2 regions of the Desulfosediminicola ganghwensis genome follow, and region 1 is predicted to be linked to the other one. Evidence: riboswitches for the same ligand, from Rfam matches in the RefSeq annotation. Region 1 holds a riboswitch; the other holds the start of a gene.
What was found. A riboswitch is a leader RNA that binds a small molecule or an ion and turns the genes downstream of it on or off. The one in region 1 is predicted to bind cobalamin.
Positions count from the first base shown of each region.

Region 2: linked by a shared signal. The riboswitch ahead of FCL45_RS09760 (AIR synthase related protein) and the one ahead of FCL45_RS13965 (FecCD family ABC transporter permease) in region 1 are both predicted to bind cobalamin.

Region 1 is NZ_CP050699.1:3,288,107-3,295,818, forward strand. Features, by position in the region: gene cobI (precorrin-2 C(20)-methyltransferase) at 114-878, opposite strand; gene FCL45_RS13955 (ABC transporter substrate-binding protein) at 890-1,885, opposite strand; gene FCL45_RS13960 (ABC transporter ATP-binding protein) at 1,875-2,675, opposite strand; gene FCL45_RS13965 (FecCD family ABC transporter permease) at 2,668-3,705, opposite strand; cobalamin riboswitch at 3,934-4,138, opposite strand; gene FCL45_RS13970 (hypothetical protein) at 4,561-5,532, opposite strand; gene sppA (signal peptide peptidase SppA) at 5,621-7,462, opposite strand; gene dinB (DNA polymerase IV) at 7,563-7,712, opposite strand, start outside.
Region 2 is NZ_CP050699.1:2,309,357-2,317,068, reverse strand. Features, by position in the region: gene FCL45_RS09785 (extracellular solute-binding protein) at 1-313, shown strand, start outside; gene FCL45_RS09780 (ABC transporter ATP-binding protein) at 411-1,499, shown strand; gene FCL45_RS09775 (ABC transporter permease) at 1,496-2,353, shown strand; gene FCL45_RS09770 (ABC transporter permease) at 2,350-3,207, shown strand; gene FCL45_RS09765 (hypothetical protein) at 3,274-3,660, opposite strand; cobalamin riboswitch at 4,135-4,326, shown strand; gene FCL45_RS09760 (AIR synthase related protein) at 4,419-5,159, shown strand; gene FCL45_RS09755 (ECF transporter S component) at 5,170-5,679, shown strand; gene FCL45_RS09750 (ABC transporter ATP-binding protein) at 5,699-7,183, shown strand; gene FCL45_RS09745 (energy-coupling factor transporter transmembrane component T family protein) at 7,180-7,712, shown strand, end outside.

The sequences.
Region 1 (7,712 bases):
TTATACAGAGTAAGACTGATACCGGGAGTGAGTCAAATGTTTATTCTCAGGGTTGTGGGACAACATAAATGCATCAGGCCCGCCGGGGGGGATGCCGGCGGGCGGGAGTTCAGTCAGGCGGCCGTGGCGATTTGTCGGAGTTGAACTGCTGCCCCTTCGCGCTTGCGCACAATGATAGTAGAGAAATAATGTGGATTTTCAGGTACTTTTGATAAATCTTCTATGATACGCTGATCGGTCATACCTGCTTTCTCTACGTAGACTGCATTGCTGGTGAGTCCGGTCTCCCGCAGCAGTCTGCAGACACGATCCATCACCCTGTGAACTTTCATGAGTACAATGGCGTCATACTCAAGCAGGGCGTTTCTGAGCTTTTCTTCAGAAAAGGTGGCGGGAACAACGGCGAGCAGATCATCACCCAGACATATCGGGGTTGCAGTGGAAGCAGAGCAACTGGACATAGCTGAGATGCCGGAAACAAACTCAACATGTACATCTTCCCTTAAGGAACAGATTGTCTCGTAGAGATAATAGCCGGTTGAGTAGATCGCAGGGTCACCGAGGGTAGGAAAGACCACATTTTTGCCAGCATCAAGCAATGAAAGAATTGTTTCCGCTGCTTTTTGCCAGGCGACCTCAATTTCCGGATGCAGTTTTTCACCCAGGCGAACCTTCTTCATGGGGAAATAGAGTTCAAAAACTTCCTTTTCACTGACATCTACTGCTTGCTGAACAATGGAAAGGGCTGTGGAACTACCGTTTTTGGAGCCCTTGGGAGCAGCCACAGCCGGACAACTCTTGATTGTGTTTACAGCTTTAATCGTTAGTAACTCAGGGTCACCTGGGCCTGTGCCGACGATAAATAGAGTAGATCGCATTTTTTTTACCTTCATTGCCATTTTTGCAATTGGGTCTGAGGAGTGAAAAGAGGTTCATGGCTGGCTACATCAGGCTGTTCCCGTCTCAGTACAGGGTACAGCGCTGATTGGATTTTACTAATGCCTGTGAGTAGCCGCATGGTGGGACGTGAAACAAGTTCTTCATCAACTAAAAAGACAGAATTCGTCTGTAATGCTTTTATGAGCTGAAAGCCGGGTTCGTTGTATATATCTGTAAGACTTACCCTGTTCATCCTGCCTGTCTGACTGAGGTAAATATCTATTTCATTGGCCTTGGCGAGAATACGCTCCTTTCCGTAAGGGGCTATATTGCTGTTGTTTCTGGCAACAGCGTCATTGGCAATATTCAGGCCTCCCCCAGTCTCAAGAGCGAACATCGATATAGCGTCCGGGGCGAAGGTTTTCATTTTGGAGTGAATAGCCTCGAAATAAACGCGTGGTCGCTCTTCCCTTGGAACCGGGATACTATCTTCCAGCTGATCAAGGGCGAGGGTAAACTGCTGTACCATTTTGTCCGCTTCGGTGGTTTTGCCAGTCAGAAGTCCAAGCAGTCGCCAGTAGTCAAACATCTGATCGATATTAGTAGGCTGCAGGGATACAACAGTAATTCCGGCCGAGCGGAGCTTGGAGATAAGCTCTGGCACTGAGCGTGATATCATGGGGCGGATAAGAATCAGGTCCGGCCTGGCGGCAAGAAATTTTTCCGTATTGTCACGATAACTGAAACGATTCTTATCAGAAATTGAGGCTGGGTAGTTATCTGAACGGCCAATACCGATAAACTCCTCGTCACAACCTAAAAAAGCGAGGTTTTCAGTGTGAGCGGGATAAAGGGAAATGATCCTGCTGAATGGCTTGTCAAATCGGATGGTGCTTCCCTCATCGTCCGTAATTTCGGTCATCTGGGCGAAGGCTGACTGGCCATATAGAGCGAAGCTCAATAGACAAATCAACACCCCGAGTTTACTCATCCTCTTAATGTTCATTGTTGTACCTGTACTGTATATGCGGATTTCCCAGGGCCTGATGTACGATATCGGCATGAACCCTGAAAACAGTTTGCAGTAATTCAGAAGTGAGAATGTCTTCAACAGAGCCGGATGCTGCTATTTGCCCATTTTCCATAACAATAAGCTCATCACAGTAGGCAGCAGCGAGATCGAGGTCATGGATAGCTCCAACTACAGTTATCGAGTCATGGTCTACTCTTTCCCGAAGTGCCTGCATAATATCTATGGAATGCCGGACATCGAGGCTTGCTGTGGGTTCATCAAGTACAAGGACTTCGGTGTTCTGGGCAAGCGCCCGTGCCACCAGTACTCTTTGCCTTTCGCCACCTGAAAGCCTGGTTACCATTCGGTTACGGAGTTGGTAAATGTCAAGTGTCTTAATGGCTTCCATAACCAGGTCGATATCTTTTTGCGAAGGTGTGCCGAACCTGTCAATAAACGGGTGTCGGCCCATCATTACCACTTCAAAGACGGAGTATTCGAAATGAAGTGCCACGTTCTGGGGTACAAATGAAAGCACTTTAGCAAGATCAAGTTTTGGCAGGCGGTGGACTACAGTTCCACGCAGCTGCACCTTGCCTCGGGTTGGCTGTCGGCTGCCGTTTAACAGGTTGATGAGTGTAGTTTTTCCGCTGCCGTTGGGGCCGATAAGCCCATACATTTTCCCCTTTTTTAACTGAAAATTAAGCCCTGAAAGGCAGGGGTGATTGCGGTATTGGTAATAGCAATCGGATACCTGGTAGACGATGGAACTGTTTTCAGGCATATCCCCTCCCAAGCTGGCGTTTTCTGAAGATGTAACAGAAGAAGGGGCCACCGATAAGCGCAGTCAATACTCCGATTGGTATTTCGTGGGGAAGAATTGCGCGGGTAACGGTGTCCGCGACCAGCAGCAGGATAGAACCGGCAAGAAATGACGCAGGTAAAAGAATCCTGTTATCAGGCCCTGTTATCATTCGAAGCATATGGGGAACAATGAGGCCGACAAAGCCGATGACACCAGATACAGCGACACAGATCGCTGTAATAAGAGAAGCACTTATCAGGAGTTGCCTGCGGATTTTGGCACTATCCACTCCGAGAGTGTCAGCGGTGGTGGTGCCTAGCGCCATAATATTGAGATCCCTGGCATAGTAGCAACAAAAGAGCAGACATGGAGCTAGAATCAGTAAAAGAAGCCCTGCATCGTGCCACGATTTACCGATAAATGAGCCCATCAACCAGAAAATGATAACACCCACCTCTTCGTCAGCCATGTATTTTATAAAGCCGATTCCCGCTGAGAGTATTGCTGCTACAATAACGCCCGAAAGGATAAGGGTATTTGAGGAAAGTTGCGGATCGTCCGAAGAAAGATAAAACACCGCTCCAAGTGTTGTAACAGCTCCAATAAATGCAAAAAAGGGAACTAAATATGAGACAGGCAGGGATATGCCGATAATCGATAGTATAAAGGCTGTAGAAGCACCAAATGCCGCACCGGATGAAATGCCGAGAGTATACGGGTCGGCCAGAGGGTTAAGCAGTATTGCCTGAAATATACCTCCGGCAAGGGCGAGGCCTCCTCCGACAAGGGCCGCAACGAGTATGCGCGGCAACCGTACATCCATGATGATGACAGAGTTGGTGGTATTTACAGCTGCACTGAGCCCTGGTTGATCGAAAAGCGTCTGCCAGAGTGTTGCGATAACATCGGCTGCAGATATGCTGATATAGCCCATACCGGTTGCAGTGATAATTACAGCAACGAGTACAGTTATCAGTGAGCCAAAAAGTAGTTTTGCCTTGCCGCGCATTACTCTCCTTAAAATAAAAAGCAAAATCCGGACAGCAAACAAAATACCAGGGAACCGGGGCAATGTTCATTTAAGCAATTAACACACCAGCATATACTGAAGAAAGTGCAGGCAGTAGTATTCAGCAAGTGCGAAAAAACAAAAAAAAATCCCGAATCACTCTAACAGTGATCCGGGATAGCCCTGGTTATCCGAAATCGATGTGCTGGAAAAATCTGTCCGCGATTTACTCCAGCATATTTTCAGGCAGGTCTTCTGACTCCCGGATCATCCTCTCCCCAGGCCTTCCCATCCTGTAATGGACAGTGGCATAGTTCCGGGGGTTGTCACCGGTTACAGCGGCGGGCCCGTCTTCGATTTTCACGAAGTTCCCTTTTCAGCTCAAAGGCGTATGCATTTCCTTATTATGAGCACCTGAATGTATAGTTATTCGTTACCCAGATAGAAAGGGGATGTCAAGTGTCAAAAAGGGAGGATTGATTATAAATTCTGAGTATATTGAAGTTTTTCGGCTATACATGATTTTTTGTTTGACGTTTTGTCCGATGATTGAACACCATCAGTGGTGGGGATAATTCGCAATTGTATAGTGCCAGGGAGGTATATCATGGATAAGACCGATCTGTCACACGACGTAGACGGCAAAGCTGGGGTTGGTGGAAGTAACGTCAAAATTTGCAGGCTTGGAAGACACTATGAGAGATAGTCAGTGTCGAACTTCAGCTGGGAGTGGCACGAGATGATACTTCTTGCAGAGTAAGGTCAGGCCCAGTAGTACGCCTAACGTCAATTCAACCTGGTCGGAAGAATTGAAAAAGCCGGGGCAGCGTGTTGAGCTGCCCTGGCTTTTTCTTTTTATAAGGTCAGGTAGTAGTAGATGAGGCCTACCATGATAAGACTGATCACCCGAAAAGACTGGCTGCATACGATAAGTTGTGCGGCTACCCTGGGTTTAAAGATACCGGCATAATACGGGAATTGATGGCGAAATGCCCTCAGGGGTGACGACAGGATATTGCCTACCAGTAAGGCGAGTATGATTTCTCTTTGAGATAATGCTCCTTGCTGCAGCAACGCTCCGGCAGCGGCCAGACCGGCGGTCAGTTCAGCTGCAAGGTGCAGGGTGATGATCCCCATAGCCTGCGGGGAAAGCCACGGAATCCAAGCAAGGTACCCGGCTGCAAGCTCTTCGAGTTCACGAAAATATCCGATGCGATGTACTATAAATATAATGATATAGATCGGTACCGTGAACTTGATGATTTTGCGGATACGTCGCTTAAAGCGTTTCCAGCTTTTTTCCCACGCCCCCTGCCAGTCAATTCCCTTATTCTCAGTTGTTTCGTGTGGAGAGGCCGATATGTCAGGCTTCGGCAGAATGAACCGGCTGATGACCACAATTAAACCTGTGCGAAGTACCGCTGCGCCTAATGTGATGCTTATATAAATGAAAGCGGCACCGTGGATAAGTGGAACGGTGATGAAAAATATGGTCGGCAAATGAACAAAGTAGGTCGGCAGACTGTTGAACAGGTTGGCGAGAATCAGTTCTTTTCTGGAAAGCTGTTTTTTGTCATATGCTTCGGCAAGCAGGGTGTTTGCTGCAACACCTGAAAATATTGCCATTGAAAATGAAGCTCCGGCAGTATTCGACATGTTGCCAAGCTGGACAAGAGGTCTGGCGAGTGAGGCTATCCATCGGGTCCAATTAAGGGCTTCGATCAAATTGGCGACAATGAGACCGATGGAAATGAAAATAAGAAGTCGAATCAGGGGCCAGCAGAGCTGACCCCACAGCATGACAAAGAATTCCGGTGTTATCTCCATATGGATGATCCGTAACTAAAAAAAAAATAAATAGCCGAGTTACCGAAGAACAGTCTGGTTATTCAGTACCTTGACAACACAGTGTGTTCTATTCGGGTAGTTGTAACATTGAGTCGGCATAAATGCCATTGGGATCATTCATGATCAGGAGATCTCTGACCTGATGCTGCATCTTTCGATAGATGTTTACCAGAAAAGACGACGCAAAAAAGTCAGGAAAAACAGAAATAGTCGCATTGGTCAGCTGTTTGATGAGTTTGTCACGAACAGATATCTCTCTTTTAATGTAAACTGTCGAATAATCGTCCAAACCGGCAAGCTCTGCCGCAGCGACGACAGCGTCTGAGAGGCCGCCAAGCTCGTCGACCAGATCGATTTCCTTTGCCTTCATGCCTGAAAAAACACGCCCTTCGGCAATGAGTTCCATTCGATCCTGCTCAATTCCACGGCCATTCTCCACAATAGAGAGAAACCTTTCATAGCCGTTTTCAACAGTAAGCTGGATTGATCGCCTGAGGCTCTCCGGCAGCGGCTGGGTTACGTTCAGACCAGCTGAGAGGCTGGTGGTGCCGACGCCGTCACTGTATACGCCAATTTCGGCAAGAGTATCTTCGAAGGTCGGTATGGCGCCGAAAATACCGATTGAGCCGGTGAGAGTTGTGGGAGAAGCCCAGATCTGATCAGCATCAGCCGAAATCCAGTATGCGCCGGAAGCGGCGAGTGCACCCATAGAGACCACAATCGGTTTACCTGCCTCTTTTAGTTCAAGAACCTCCTGTCGGATGATCTCGGAGGCGAAGGCTGAACCACCACCGGAATTTATTCTCAATACCACCGCTTTTACAGATTGATTTTCCCGGGCATCCCGCAGGAGTTTGCCAAGTGATTCACTGCCGATCACCCCTGCAGGCTGGTTACCTCCGACGATTTTTCCCTCAGCAACAACGATGCCGATTACATCTCCGTTATTATTGTAGGAATTGTAAGACTGATCAACAAAACTGAGATAGTTATTGAGCGTAATCAGATTTTCACTGGCGTTATCTGTGGCTTTTTTGAGGAATCGCTTGAAATCGTTGTGAGTCAGAACTTTGTCCACCAGACCATTATCGAGGGCCAGTTGCGCAGTGTCTCCACCTGCGGCAGCAAGGTTGGTGGCAATATTTTCAATATAATTGGGTATAACTTCAGGCGAAAAACCACGCTGGAGGGCTATGCTGCCTGAAAAGCTCTCCCAAAGATCATTGAGCCATTGGCTATTCTGACTTCTGGCGTACTCGGACATCGAGTTTCGGGTGAAGGGTTCAAGAGCTGATTTATAGTCGCCAACCTTGAATACATGATAATTTACTTTAAGTTTGTCGATGGCCTCTTTGAAATAGAGTGGGTAGGTGCCGAAACCGTGCAGATCAACACCGCCCATGGGGTTGACTATAATGGTATCTGCATAGGAGGCGAGGTAGTACTGTTTCTGGGTATAAAAGTCTTCTGAAGCATAGACCTTTTTCCCTTTTTGGCGAAAAGCGTTCAGCGCTTCACCTATGGTGTTCATCTGGTTGAGGCCTGCAGCACCCAGATTTTTCAAATCGAGAAGAATAGCTGTGATAGCGTTATCGTCTGCAGCGGTCTCGATTGCATCAATTACGTCCTGGAGAAGCACATAGCGTTGTTTCTGCTCAGAGCCTGCCAGGGAGTCCACGGCGCTGGTTAAAGCATCTGTTGTGGGAGGCTCTTCGACTATGTCACCGCTCAGGTTGAGGTGAAGGAGTGAGTTGTCATTGAGTTGTGGTGCATCAGAACTGAAGATCCCGACAACGAGAACAAAAAGGATAAAGAGAAACACCAGGTTGATCAGGGTATTACGTATAACGCTTATGGTCCGGCCGGTATATTTGAAAATATTGGCAATAGCTTTGATGAGGTCTTTCATTCAGTCACTGTATATGGGGAATAATTTTAAGATTTTAAATATATAATTTGATAGAGATTAATCATTTTTGTCAGACTATACAAGCAGTGCATCGTTAGAACTAAGGTAATGTCTGCCGATCTACCTTGTCCGGAAAAGGCAGACGTAATTGGATCGGGCTGGAGTTGAGTTGAAACAGCCCTGACACAGTCACACCGAGAAGTCGTATCTTTTGTCTGCCGGCTTCAGTGTTTTCAAGTAATTTTGGTAT
Region 2 (7,712 bases), 980 kb from region 1:
CGCCCCGAAAAGCGGTGCCCTGGGTTGGATCGATACCTTCACCATTCCGGCCAAGGCCGATAACGTAGAAGGCGCCTACAAGTGGATCAACTTTATGCTGCGCCCTGAAAATGCTGCTATTTTCACCAATGCTGAGAGATACCCGACCGCCTCTAAGGATGCAGGCCAGTACCTCATAGCCGAAGTACGTGAGAACCTCGAACGTTCATTTAGCCCTGCGGATATTGACAACATCAATTGGTATCCGCCGGTCAGTGCAAACATCGAGCAGATTGAAGGTAAGATTCTTGACAAGGTGAAAGCTGCAAAATAGCCCCATCTCGAAAAAGAGTTCGTTAACCTCCACTAACGATGCCGCTTCCAAGCTGGAGGCGGCATCGTTTTTTTCGTTATTCATTCAATACCAGATTATGCCTCCAGTTCTCGATATCCAGAATCTTATTAAACAATTCGACACCTTCACAGCCGTAGATAACATCAACTTTCAGGTTGAAGAAGGCAGTTTTTTCTCAATTCTCGGTCCCTCCGGCTGCGGAAAAACCACCCTGCTTCGAATGATTGCGGGTTTTCTCTCACCTTCTTCCGGAAAAATTGCCATTCGTGGCCGTAATATGGTCGGGGTGCCGCCCAACAAGCGACCGGTCAATCTGGTCTTTCAGAATCTGGCGCTTTTCCCGATGATGAATGTTCGCGACAATATCGCCTTCGGCCTTAAACGGCAGGGACTTCCTTCATCGGAGATTGTTAAAAAGGTGGAGACGATGTTGGAACGCGTTCACCTTACAGGCTATGGAGACAAGGATATTACGCAGCTCTCCGGTGGTCAGAAGCAGAGGGTTGCCATCGCCCGTTCCCTGGTTTTAGAACCCTCGCTGCTGCTTCTGGATGAACCCCTGGGAGCGCTTGATCTCAAACTTCGTGAACAAATGAAGATTGAGCTGAAAAAACTGCAGGATGATTTCGGCACCACCTTCATGTACATTACCCACGACCAGTCTGAAGCCCTGGTGATGTCGGATAAGGTAGCTGTTATGAATAACGGTCGCTTCGAACAGATCGACAGCCCGACCAACCTCTATCGCCACCCGGAGAGCCGTTTTGTCGCGAGCTTTGTCGGTGAGACCAATACGCTCCCGGTTCAAAAGCTGCAGAATAATCCTCTTACGGTACGTACCGCCTTCGGCCTTGAAATGCAGGCCGTGGCAGATGGCCAACTCACAGACGAACTGGACCTCTTCATCCGCCCCGAAGCTATCATCTTGAACCCGGCCGAAGAGCTGGAAGGCATCCACAGGTTCCTGCTCAAAGTAAGAAACATCCTCTTCGATGGCTCCAACACCAAATTTCTCGCCACTGTCGAAAATGCCGATACAGAGGTTGAACTCACCGTGGCACTGCCCCAGAATGAACAGTTCGCCCACATAAAACGAGGCGATATTCTCAGTGCCGGTGTACATCGTGACAGTTGTCGATGCTACAGGCGGAGGGAACAGGCATGAAGCAACATCTTCGCCTCGGATTATTGATTTTTCTGACCCCGGTACTGCTCTGGCTGGTATTGCTGATTCTCATCCCCCATATCGAGCTGCTGCTTATGTCGCTACGCGGCACCAATGATTATGGGGAACCAAGCTGGACCTTGTATAACTACCGTTCCTTCTTCAGCGAAGAGATCTACTGGTACACCTTTGCCCGCACCGCAACATACGCGATCACTGTCACCATCCTCACCTTTCTGGTGACTTTTCCGGTAGCCTTTTACATCACCAAGATTGTCTCCCCCAGATTTACCGGCTTTCTCACTATCCTGTTGCTGATGCCCTTCTGGGTCAGTGAACTGGTCCGGGTGTATGGCTGGATGATCCTGCTGCGCGAGAGTGGAGTGCTCAACCACCTGCTGCTCTCCATCGGTATTATCAATACCCCCATAGAAATGCTCTACAACGACATAACCATGGTGATGGGCCTGGTATACACCTCGATGCTCTTTATGGTGGTTCCACTCATCTCTTCCCTGGAAGGTATGGACGATTCAATGATCGAGGCCGCTCACGATCTCGGTGCTTCGCCTCTGACCATCTTTTTCAAGATCATAATCCCCTATGCTGCACCAGGTATCACTTCCGGCTCCATTGTGGTGTTTATGCTGACTCTCGGCAACTATCTCACTCCGAACCTGATGGGAGGCAAAAACTCACTCTGGTTCACCGAGCAGATCTACAATCAGTTCATTGCCAGCTTCAACTGGAACCAGGGCGCCGCCTTCGGCTTCCTGCTCTTGCTGCTCAGCTCAATAATCATCTGGACCGGCCTTAAAATCAGCAGGCAGGAATTGGGGAGGGCCTTATCATGATTCGTACTCTGCCACAGCAGCGTGGCTACGCGACCCTTTTCAAGCTGTACATAGCACTCTTTTATGTTTTTCTCTTCGCCCCGCTGGTGGTCACCTGCGTTCTGGCATTCAATGACTCGAACTTTCCGGCACTGCCCTGGCATGGGTTCTCTCTCGACTGGTTTTTTAGCGATGGTCCGGAACGAATAGGCCTGTTCCATGACCGCTCAAATATGCAGTCGCTCTGGGTCTCCAGCCAAACCGCTTTCTGGGTATCTCTTTTCTCAGTTATCGTAGGAACGGCAGGTTCATTTCTCTTTGAACATGAAGAATTCCCTGGGAAACGTGGACTATGGTTTCTGGCATTAACCCCGCTGGTCATTCCCGGGGTTATTCTGGGTATCTCAATACTGCTGACCGCCAACAGCCTTGGCATCTATTTCGAAGACACCTTTGGCATAGATATCCCCCTCTTTCGTCCCGGCTTCTGGTTGGTGGTGCTTGGGCAATTTTCCTTCATTACCACCTTTGTGCTGCTAGTTGTTTCTGCCCGACTGAGAAAGTTTGATAGAAGCCTGGAAGAAGCGGCCCTCAACCTGGGAGCAACCCGGCTGGAGGTGATCCGCTATATCACCCTGCCCTATCTTCGCCCGGCCCTCATCGGCAGCGGCGCGGTGGCCTTTCTGATGAGCTTTGAGAATTTTAATACTACCCTGTTTCTGGTCGGTTCAGAGACAACTTTGCCGATCAATCTCTACCTGCAGGTACGGGACGGCTCCACCCCAATCATCAATGCAGTGTCCTTTCTGCTGATTATCACCACCTCGACCTTTGCAGTCATCAATCTGCTGCTAAAGAAAAAGGAAAACGCATAAAAAAGCCGCAAAGTGGATGAATTCTTCACTTTGCGGCTCTCTACACAAGCTACACATCCCTAACCGCTAGCGATAGGCCGGCGGCTGTTCCAAGTAGATATACGTATCTCCCTGCTGGCGATAATACCTATTGTCGATGATCGCATAGGATACAGCTGCAGTCATTGCAAATGCTGCTACCGAAGGTAGATGATTCCTTTGGTAGGATCGAGGATGATGATAGTACCGAAACGGTGCCTTGGGGTAGTTTCTCGCCTGATAGCTGGGCAGGTGAGCGGGATTATGTTTGTAATGCCTTTTCTCGTTATAGTTGAGCAACTGAACCGGCTTATGCTTTTTGTATACCTTCTGCGGTTTATGGTGAGGACCTCTCCCATTTGCGAAAACTGATGATGGCCATATAAAAACAACCATCGTTAGAATAATCACAATACTGCTCGCTATCTTTTTCATAATGCAAACTCCAAAATCAAATGTTACCTGAGGTCAAACCAATCCAAAAGATAGAGCATTTTTTATCCACCGCAATCGGGAGGACCATCTGCAATAGCGCCGCTTTCGCTCCCCCGGACATCTTTTCCCAGACACCTGCCAGCAATAACAAAACCCTACATCAACCTTTATAAAATCGAATAGTTACATCATCATTTCCAGGTCAACGCTGCCTGGGCATTCAGGTGGCTGTAACCAATTGTGAAAAGATTGTGTACGCGAGGCGATAGCCAATGGAAGGTAAATTGGGAGTTGTTGCTGCCGGCAGCAGCGATATTCTTCTTTGCAGCATCAGTTCACGGCAGTATAGGTTTTGGCTTTTCTATGATATCAACTCCACTGTTCGGGCTTTTCACTGACCTGCAGAATCGACTTGGTGGGCAAGGGAAACCGGAAAAACGGTTGACTTTTCATCACAAAAATATTTGATATTTCTTTAATATACATGCTACAGGTGCTGTCTTTGCAATGACAAACGAAGACGGATAAAAGGAAATCAGGTGAAAAACCTGAACGGTCCCGCCACTGTAAGGTTGAGAACACTGCATTAAGCCACTGTATTTTACGGGAAGGCGCAATTGTTCGATGAAACCGAGTCAGGAAGCCTGCCTGTCAGATTCACGCATGCATCATGATCAATGGTAAAGCTCATGGTTGTTATACCCTTCATGGGGTAACAGCTATGAGCTTTTTTTGTTTTTACAATATGGTGGTTGTTAATGGGATACAGAGGACGAGATGTAGAAGTTATCGATATAGGATCGGGTATTTCCCTGGTCATTGCCTGCGACTCCTGTGGATCGGTTGGCAGCAAGGAGCTGGATCTCGTTAACGCTCCGCCGGAAATTGTTGGCCGCCTGACCGCTCGAACAGTCCTCATGGAGCTTGTAGCCGTGGGGGCCTCACCTGTTGCTATGACAGTCTCTATCTGTGCGGAACCCAGCCCAACTGGAGACGAAATATTGCGGGGTATCAAAAAGGAACTGCAATTGAGTGGTCATCCTGATGTAAAGCTTGCCGTGAGCACCGAGAAAAACTTTGAGACGCGGCAGACGGGTCTTGGAATTGGTGCCACAGGGACCTGCAGGACACGTGACCTCAAGATTGCCCAATCAGAAGCGGCAGACAAAATTTTCTGCCTGGGAGTACCCAGACTAGGAGGAGAAGTCATTGATTCAGGCTGCATGGATATCATACACAGCGGCACCGTGACACAATTGAGACCACATCCACTGATTCATGATATCCTTCCCGTTGGCTCAAGGGGCATCAGGGCAGAAGCTGAATTACTGGCAAGACAGTCTGGAACCATTTTCGATGCCGCCCAAGGTTGCAAACTGGACCTTGCAAAATCAGCAGGTCCTTCAACCTGCGTTCTTTTTTCTAGCCCTGAATCTATAGAAGATTTGAATCATTTCGAAATTTATCCCGTTGGTCAACTCATCATGAAATCTGATTAAGGAGTTTGCTATGCAAGATATTACCGCCCCAGACCTTAAGAATGATGTGCGCCTGGTAAAACGTGCTGCATACATTGCGATATTTGTTGCTCTCAGTGCAGTTGGAGCGATGATTAAAATTCCCAGCCCGGTGGGCACGATCGGCCTTGATTCAGCCCCCGGCTATTTCTGTGCATTGGCTTTCGGGTATGTTGAAGGTGCTGCTGTCATTTTTATCGGACATCTGCTCACAGCTGGAGTTGTCGGGTTTCCCTTAGGGTTACCTCTCCACCTTTTCATCGGATTACAGATGGCACTTTGGGCGATACTGGTTCGCTTTATCAAACAAAAACTTGGGCTTTGGCCAGCAGTTTTAACCGGTGTGGTCTTCAACGGGGTGGTTTCCGCTTTCACCATGGTCTTTATAGGTGGTGTGGGTGCTGCTCTTGGAATTATGCCATTTCTCATTGCAGGATCTCTGTTCAATATATTAGTCGCCGCAATTGCGTATAAAAGCTTGAAAAAGGGCAAACTGATTTGATGTATTCCCAACATTTGCCATGACTGAACAACAACACGCAATTACAACAGATATTGGCCCGGCTATATCTGTTTCCAAGGTGTCTTTTCAATACAGGACAGGGGACGTCCCGGCTTTAAACGATGTAAGCTTTCAGCTTTCACCCGCCACATGCACCCTTGTAAGAGGTGAATCAGGTTCTGGCAAGACAACTCTCTGCTATTGTCTCAAAGGTCTGATTCCGCAGGCTGTTGAAGGGGATTTTAGCGGTCAGCTTGAAATAGCCGGGATGGATGTAACCAAATACAGAATCCAAACTCTCTCCAGGCACATTGGCTTTGTTCTTCAGGATCCGGAGGTCCAGATTGTTGGCCGTAATGTTTATGAAGATCTGATCTTTGGTCCTCGCAATCTCCTGATCGCCAAAGAGACAATCGTTTCAGATTTCCCCTCTGTTCTTCAGGCAGTTGGGCTCGAAGGTTATGAGGGCAGAGAAACATACCAGCTGTCAGGAGGAGAAAAGCAGCGTTTGGCTATCGCCGGTGTACTGCTGATGAAGCCTCAGGTGCTGATTCTCGACGAACCATCTTCAGAATTAGATCCTGCAGGCCGCAGAAATCTCTATGATTTGCTGCTCAAGCTTAAACGTGAAGAGGGTCTTAGTCTCGTTATTGTGGACCAGCAGCTTCCCACAAGTCATCCCCTGGTAGATGAGGTGCTCTTCCTAAAGGATGGTGAGCTGAAAGAAGCCGATAGCATAGGAGAGTGTTCCGTACCTTGTACGCTGCCACCAGTTCTTTCGAGCAACGAAGCTCCGACCGTCCTGACTGTTGAAAACCTCTCCTTTGCATATCGCCCCGAAACACCGGTACTGAAAAACATCAGCATGGAGATCCGGCAACAGGACTTTCTTGCACTGGTCGGACACAACGGCAGCGGTAAAACAACCCTTGCGATGCATCTCAACCGGTTGCTGAAACCACAAAAAGGTACCGTCAGCTATCAGAAGAAATCCCTCGAGAAGTTTAGTCGCGCTGAGATAGCACGTTCGATCGGCTTTGTTTTTCAAAACCCTGATCATCAAATATTTGAAACAAGCGTGGAAAAAGAGATCGCTTTCGGCCTTGTTCAGCAGGGCATAAATACTAAAGAGATTAAGAAGAAGGTCGAAGAAGTTCTGGGCTTTATGGCTCTGGAGGATTACCGGGACCATCATCCCGCCACCCTGCCAAAGGGGATTCGTCAGTTTATCAGTGTGGCCTCAATAGTGGCCCTTTCGCCTGAAATTCTGGTGGTTGATGAACCGACCACAGGTTTAGACACAAAAGGAAAAGAGATCATACTATCCAGATTAAGGGAGCTCAACGACAGAGGAACCGCAATTGTAATGATCACGCACGATATGGAACTGGTAAGAGAGCATTGCTCCCGGCTCCTTTTACTTGAACAGGGCGAGATCAAGGTGAACATGTCAACTGCCAGTGCACTGCAGAGTATAGAATTTAAGGATTTTATTGGACGATGAAAAATTTATCTGTGGATGTTCGTTCAAAACTGGCTCTTTTCTTTCTTGTTATCGTGTTCTCGATGATTTTCAATTCGCCCTTCTTTTTGTCCGCCCTGCTACTTTGTACCCTACTGATCGGTATGGTCTGTTCTGTGGATATGAAAAAAGTGGCAGCAATACTTCTTCCCTTACTGCCGATTTTTATACTGCTTGGAATTTGTAGCGGATTTTTTTCTGTGGTCAGGTTCACTGATCCTGCAAATAATGGCGTGCTGTTCTGTATTGGTGACAGTGTCTGCGCCACCAGGGGAGGATTTCTGCTGGGGGTGAGCTTTTTATGTCGGCTTACTCTCATGATCCTCTCGACTTCAATCCTTTTACAGACCACCTCGCTTGATGATTTTATAGATTTTTTCAATACCACCGGATTACCACCCTCTGTCAGTTTTGTGATAACCACCGCGATCAGGTTTATCCCTGAACTCAACCGCAAGAAAGAGCAGATAATTAATGCTCAACGGGCGCGCGGTGTCGATATGGAAACGGG